Regions from separate parts of the Luteimonas sp. YGD11-2 genome, predicted to be linked through region 1. Evidence: riboswitches for the same ligand, from Rfam matches in the RefSeq annotation. Region 1 holds a riboswitch; the other holds the start of a gene.
The links. Region 1 has a riboswitch for cobalamin ahead of ERL55_RS13155 (TonB-dependent receptor). Riboswitches for the same ligand answer to the same signal wherever they lie in the genome.

Region 1 (3,405 bases):
AGCGTCTTCTCCCGATTGCCCTCCGACAGCGCCGGGGCGAGCTTCTGCTTCGCCTCGTCGGACCGTACGAACACGAAACGCGCCGGACACTGGTTGGCGCTGGTCGGCCCCCACTTCACCAGTTCGTACAGCCGCTGCAGGGTGGCGTCGTCGATCCCGCCGGTGAAGCGGTTGTAGGTGCGTGCGGTGCGGAAGAGCTGGTCCAGGGCAGTCGCGTCGAGCGCCTTCATCGTGCGTGGGTCCTTTGCGGCGATGCCGCGCGTGTGAACAGGCCCGCAGTGTAGAGTCCCGGCCGCAGGGCTGCCGAGCCCGGGTCGCAACGCAAGGTCATGCCACTGGAACGCACGCCCGCGCAATTCAAGGACCACGTCGTGGATGCGGCGATCTGGACCCTCACCGACGGCAACGCCGGCAACGTGCGCCAGGCCGATGCGCTGGCGGCCGCGCTCGGCGGGCCAACCCGCGGCTTCACGCTTGCCGCGCGCGCGCCATGGCGCGTGGCGGCACCGCGCATGCTGCCGCGTGCACGGGGTGCATTCGGCGATGCCTGGGCACAGGCGCTGGCGCAGCCGCCGCGGCTGGCGATCGGCTGCGGCCGCCAGGGCGCGCTGGCCACGCGGCTGGCCGGCCGTGCCGGCGCGCGCACCGTGCAGATCCTCGATCCGCGCATCGACCCGTGCCACTGGGACCTGGTGATCGCACCCGATCACGACGGTCTGCGCGGCGAAAACGTACTGACCGTGACCGGCAGCCTGCATCCGGTCGACGATGCCTGGCTCGACGCGGCCCGCGTTGCGCACCCCGCGCTGGGCGCGCTGCCCGGCCCGCGCACCGCGTTGCTGCTGGGCGGGCCGAGCCGGCATGTCGGGTTCGACGTGGCCGCGTTCGAGCGGCTGGCGGCGATGCTGCTGCCGCGCATCGCCGCCGAGGGCGGCAGCCTGCTGGCCACGGTGTCACGGCGCACGCCGGCCGACGTCGTCAGCGCACTGCGCGCACGCGTGGCCGATCTTCCCGGCGTGTGCTGGACCGGCCCCGGCGATGGCGCGAACCCCTATGCCGGACTGCTGGCCTGGGCCGATCGCATCGTCTGCAGCGCGGACTCGGTCAACATGCTGTCGGAGGCGAGTGCGACGCGGGCGCCGGTGTTCGTCGCCGAACCCGGGCGCGTGCGCGGACGTCCGCGGCAGTTCATCGATGCGCTGCTGTCGCGCGGGCGCGTGCGCGCGCTGGATGCGGCACTGGAACCATTCGACGCCGAGCCTCTGCGCGAGACCGCGCGCATCGCCGTGGTGGTGCGGGCACGCCTGGGGATCGACCCCGGCTGAGCTGACTGCAGGATCCTGCACGGAACGGATCCTGCGCAAGCGGATGCCTGGCAGCAGTCGTGCGGGGAGCGGCGTTTGGGCGATCGCGCTACCCGCAAGCCCGCCGTCACCGCAGGCATTTCGTGGCCGAAGCCGCTCCCACATGTCCATCCCAGGAGTACTCCATGGGTTCCCATGGGAGTTCGCCGGGCCGCTGCCGCGGGTGCTGCGGCCTTTGACGTACAATCGCCGCGCTTCAGGTGACCCGGCTTTGGCCGGGTTGGACACGCCAGTGTCCAACGGGAAGCCGGTGACGCGCGCGGAGATCTCCGCCGCCATTCCGGCGCTGCCCCCGCAACGGTAAGCGAGTCGAGGCGCCGCCTCCGCCACTGTGGTCCCGCGCAAGCGGCCCATGGGAAGGCGCGGCGCCGGGGCCGGTCCACGACCGGTCCACTCGCGAGCCCGGAGACCGGCCTGGAGCGGGCCCCGGCCCGAGCGGTTGCCGATGCGGTGGGCATCGAGGCTGCGCGATGCGCGTGCGCGTGCATCCGTGCCTCGCGCCTGTCTGTTGCGTGCACCCGTGCGGGTCGATCGCGGGCAGTCGCATCCAGCGCCTGCCTCCACACGACACGCGTGCGAGGGTGCGCGCGAGGAGTTTCCATGCACGTCCGACCGTTGTTCCTGGCGATCGCCGCCAGCGTCCCATTCGTTCCGATGACCGGCCACGCCGTGACTGCCGCGGCAGACCTGGATGAGATCGTCGTCACCGGCACCCGGCTGCCCGTCACGCTCGCCGACAGCATCTCGCCCACCGAGGTGATCGATCGCGCCGAGATCGAACGCACCCAGCCGCTGGACCTGCCGGAGCTGCTCCAAGGGCGTGCCGGCATCAACCTGGTGAACAACGGCGGGCCGGGCAAGCAGACCTCGCTGTTCATGCGCGGCGCGGGCTCCAACCAGATCCTGGTGCTGGTGGATGGCATCCGCATCGGATCCGCCACCGCCGGCCTGCCTGCGCTGCAGGACATTCCCGTCGAACAGATCGAACGCATCGAGATCGTACGCGGACCGCATTCCAGCCTGTACGGCGCCGATGCGATCGGCGGCGTCATCCAGATCTTCACCCGCCGCGACCGCGGTGCATTGCGGCCGCGTCTGCACCTCGGTGCGGGCAGCGACAACCTGCGCCGGGCCGGTGCCGGCATCGGTGGCGGCAGCGAACGTGCGTGGTTCGGTGCGGACGTCGCCTACACCCGCACCGATGGCATCAACTCGTGCCGCGGGCGCGGGCCGGATCCGGCTGATCCGTACGACTTCGGCGCCGGCTGCTTCACCGACGAACCCGACGACGACGGCTACCGCAACCTGTCGACCAGCGTGCTTGGCGGAGTGGCGCTGGCCGAACACTGGACCCTCGATGCGCATCTGCTGCGCGCCGAAGGAGAGAACGAATACGACGGCAGCTGGGCGAACTACTCGGAGGTCGTCCAGCAGGTGGCCGGCGCCACCCTGGACTATGCGCCGGCCAGCGGCTTCGGCCTCCGCTCGAGCGTGGGCCGCAGCACCGACCGGACCGACGACTACGCCGACGGCATCCACGTCGCCGAATTGCGCACCCGTCGCGACCAGGCCACCGTCCAGGCGAACCTGCCGCTGGGCACCACGCAGACCGCGGCGGTCGGCATCGACTGGCTGCGCGACCGGATCGACGGCACCTCCGGGTACGACGTGGCATCGCGGGACAATCTCGGCGTGTTCGCGGTCTGGACGGGCCGCTTCGGCGCACACCACATCGAGGCCAGCGCGCGGCACGACGACAACGAACAGTTCGGCGGCCACGCCACCGGCAGCCTCGGCTGGGGCCTGTCGCTCGCGCATGACCTGCGCCTCAATGCCAGCTTCTCAACGGGTTTCCGCGCTCCGAGCTTCAACGACCTGTACTACCCCGGCTTCGGCAACGCCGGCCTGCAGCCCGAGGAATCGAAGAACCTGAACCTCGGAGTCAGCCAGGCCCGCAACGCCTGGCACTGGGCGCTGGACGTGTACGAGAACCGCGTCGACGATCTCATCAGCTACGACGCCGCACTCGGCCTGCCCGGCA
Region 2 (3,405 bases), 340 kb from region 1:
CAGCGGAGAGCGCACCCTGCTGCACGCCGACCCGCGTGCCGACTTCGGCGGTGGCCTGATGGACCCGCGCACCGGAGAGGTGCAGGCGGTGTCGGTGAACTACCTGCGCGAGGAATGGGCGGTGCTCGACGACAGCATCCGCGCCGACCTCGACCGGCTGGCGGCGATCGGCCCCGGCGAGGCTTCGATCAACACCCGCACGCTCGACGACAGCAAGTGGATCGTGGCCTATTCGGCCGCGGAGTCGCCGCTGGAGTACTACCTCTACGACCGCGCCGACGGCGGCACGCTGACCCACCTGTTCTCCGGCCGCCCGGCACTGGCCGGGCAGCCGCTGGTGCCGATGTGGCCGCAGGAACTGACCTCGCGCGACGGCAAGACGCTGGTGAGCTACCTGACGCTGCCCGCGCATGCGGATCCGGATGGCGACGGCAAGGCGGACCAGCCGGTGCCGATGGTGCTGCTGGTGCATGGTGGCCCGTGGGCGCGCGACGTCTACGGCTACAGCAGTTATGACCAGTGGCTGGCCAACCGCGGCTATGCGGTGCTCAGCGTGAACTTCCGCGGCTCCACCGGCTTCGGCAAGGCGTTCACCAACGCCGGCGACGGCGAGTGGGCGGCGAAGATGCACGACGACCTCATCGACGCCGTGCAGTGGGCGGTCGGCGAGGGCGTCACCACCCAGGACAGGGTCGCGATCATGGGCGGCAGCTACGGTGGCTATGCAACGCTGGTGGGCCTGACCTTCACCCCGGACACCTTTGCCTGTGGCGTCGACATCGTCGGCCCCGCCAACCTCAACACCCTCCTGTCGACGGTGCCGCCGTACTGGGCGAGCTTCTACCAGCAGCTGGTGCGGCGCATGGGCGACCCGGAGACCGAGGAAGGCAAGGCCTGGTTGACCGAGCGTTCGCCGTTGTCGCGGGTGGATGCGATCCGCAAGCCGCTGCTGATCGGCCAGGGCGCCAACGATCCGCGGGTGAAGCAGGACGAGAGCGACCAGATCGTCAACGCGATGACCGAGAAGAACATCCCGGTCACGTACGTGCTGTTCCCCGACGAGGGCCACGGGTTCGCCCGCCCGGAGAACAACAAGGCCTTCAATGCGGTGGCGGAAGGTTTCCTGTCGCAGTGCCTGGGCGGCCGCGCGCAACCGATCGGCAACGACTTCGCCGGCTCCAGCATCACCGTGCCCACCGGGGCCGACGGTGTGCCGGGCCTGGCGGAGGCGATGCAGTCGCACACCCAGGACGTGCGCCGGTGATGGTCGGGGCGCGGAGCGGCATGCTCCGCGCCCCGACTCCGGATCCTTCGACATTTTGTATTGACCGGCGTTGCCGACCCCCATATCTTGTGCCGGGTCGGTTCCGCACGCTTTGCGTCGCGGATGAAAAGGGAAGCCCGGTGACGCCTCACGGCCACTCCGGCACTGCCCCGCAGCGGTAATCGGGAACGAACCCGCCACCAGCACTGGAGCACGGCTCCGGGAAGCGGCGGGCCAGGTGGAAGCCAGGCTTCCGTGCCCGTGAGTCCGAAGACCTGCCGACAGCCGCGCGCCTGCACGCCGCGCGGTGCCGGCCGCGGAATCTCCGGGGGGAGATGGCTGGTGGAGCAGGGTCCGGGCGCCGCCGCGCGTCCCCGGATCTGCGACGCCGCTCGTCCACCCTCCGCCTCCAACGCCACGCCCGCCTGCGAGGGACAGGCCGGCCGTGCGCCACCTCTGGAGGACGCATGCACCACGACGACACCCACCTGGCCGAGCCCGCGACGCCGGCCGGCGCGCCATCCGTCGCCCACCCCGATGACAACGTGCCGCTGCCGCCGGCCGCGCATTCCGCACCGGCGATATCCGCACCGCCCGCTGCGACCTGGATCACCAAGGACGCCGGCAACCGCCGCACCCCGTACGACCGCGCGCGCCTGGAACGCGGCATCGACCGCGTGCACGCCGAGTTCCCGCAGCTCGACATCGCCGACTACAAGCGCAGCGTGTTCGGCTTCGTCGAGCGCAAGGAAGCGGTCAACGCCGACGACCTCACCGACCATCTGATCCGCGAGGCCGAGGCCCGCGTCGATGTCACCGCGCCGGAGTGGGAATTCTTCGCCGCCCGCCTGTACCTGCATCGCCTGTACAAGCGCGCCAGCCGCAACCGCTTCTACGATGCCGGTGAGAAGTACGGCTCCTACGTCGGCCTGCAGGAGTCGCTGGCCGACCGCAACATCTATTCCAACGACATCCTGCGCGCCTACTCCAAGGAAGAGCTGCAGGAAGCCGGCCGCATGATCGAGCCCGAGCGCGACAAGCTGTTCGCCTACAACGGCCTGTACCTGCTGGCCACGCGGTATCTGGCCACCGACACGTCGCGCGCCGTGTTCGAACTGCCGCAGGAGCGCTGGCTGACCATCGCCCTGTACCTGATGCAGAACGAGACCCGCGGCGGCCGCGAGCGCCGCATGCAGCTGGTCGGCGAGGCCTACTGGGCGCTGTCGAACCTGTACATGACCGTGGCGACGCCGACGCTGCAGAACGCCGGCAAGGTCGGCGGCCAGCTGTCGTCGTGCTTCATCGACACCGTCGACGACAGCTTGCAGGGCATCTACGACTCCAACACCGACATCGCCCGCGTCTCCAAGGGCGGCGGCGGCGTGGGCGCGTACATGGGCTATGTGCGTTCCAGCGGTTCGGCGATCCGCGGCGTGCCCAACTCCTCGGGCGGCGTGGTGCCGTGGATCAAGCAGCTCAACAACACCGCCGTGTCGGTGGACCAGCTGGGCCAGCGCAAGGGCGCGGTGGCGGTGTATCTGGACGTGTGGCACCGCGACATCGAGAACTTCCTCGACCTGCGGCTCAACAACGGCGACCAGCGCCTGCGCGCGCACGACGTGTTCACCTCGATCTGCATCCCCGACCTCTTCATGGAAGCGGTCGAGCGCCGCGGCGACTGGTACCTGTTCGACCCGCACGAAGTCCACAAGATCAAGGGCTTCTACCTGCAGGATTTCTTCGACGAAACGCGCGGCGATCCGAACGGAAGCTTCCGCCGTCGTTACGAGGAAGTCGTCGCCGACGAGCGCATCAGCCGCAAGACCGTCAAGGCGATCGACATCTTCAAGCGGATCATGGTCTCGCAGCTCGAGACCGGGAATCCCTTCATGTTCTACCGCGACGAAGTGAACCGGAAGAACCCGAACAAGCACGTCGGCCGCGTGTACTCGTCGAACCTCTGCACCGAGATCCTGCAGAACATGAGCCCGACGAAGATGATGCAGGAGATCATCTCCGGCAATCAGATCGTCACCACCAGGCAGGCCGGCGACTTCGTCGTGTGCAACCTGTCGTCGGTGAACCTGGGCCGCGCGGTCGTGCCGCAGCAGGGCCAGGGCGACCTGATCACCGACGTGCTC

Region 2: it holds a riboswitch for cobalamin, as region 1 does, so the genes downstream of both, ERL55_RS14580 (ribonucleoside-diphosphate reductase subunit alpha) here and ERL55_RS13155 (TonB-dependent receptor) in region 1, are expected to answer to the same signal.

The regions. Positions count from the first base shown of each region.
Region 1 covers NZ_CP035376.1:2,832,072-2,835,476, forward strand. The annotation lists gene ERL55_RS13145 (malonic semialdehyde reductase) at 1-230, opposite strand, end outside; gene ERL55_RS13150 (mitochondrial fission ELM1 family protein) at 330-1,325, shown strand; cobalamin riboswitch at 1,546-1,797, shown strand; gene ERL55_RS13155 (TonB-dependent receptor) at 1,965-3,405, shown strand, end outside.
Region 2 covers NZ_CP035376.1:3,168,263-3,171,667, forward strand. The annotation lists gene ERL55_RS14575 (S9 family peptidase) at 1-1,264, shown strand, start outside; cobalamin riboswitch at 1,346-1,562, shown strand; gene ERL55_RS14580 (ribonucleoside-diphosphate reductase subunit alpha) at 1,732-3,405, shown strand, end outside.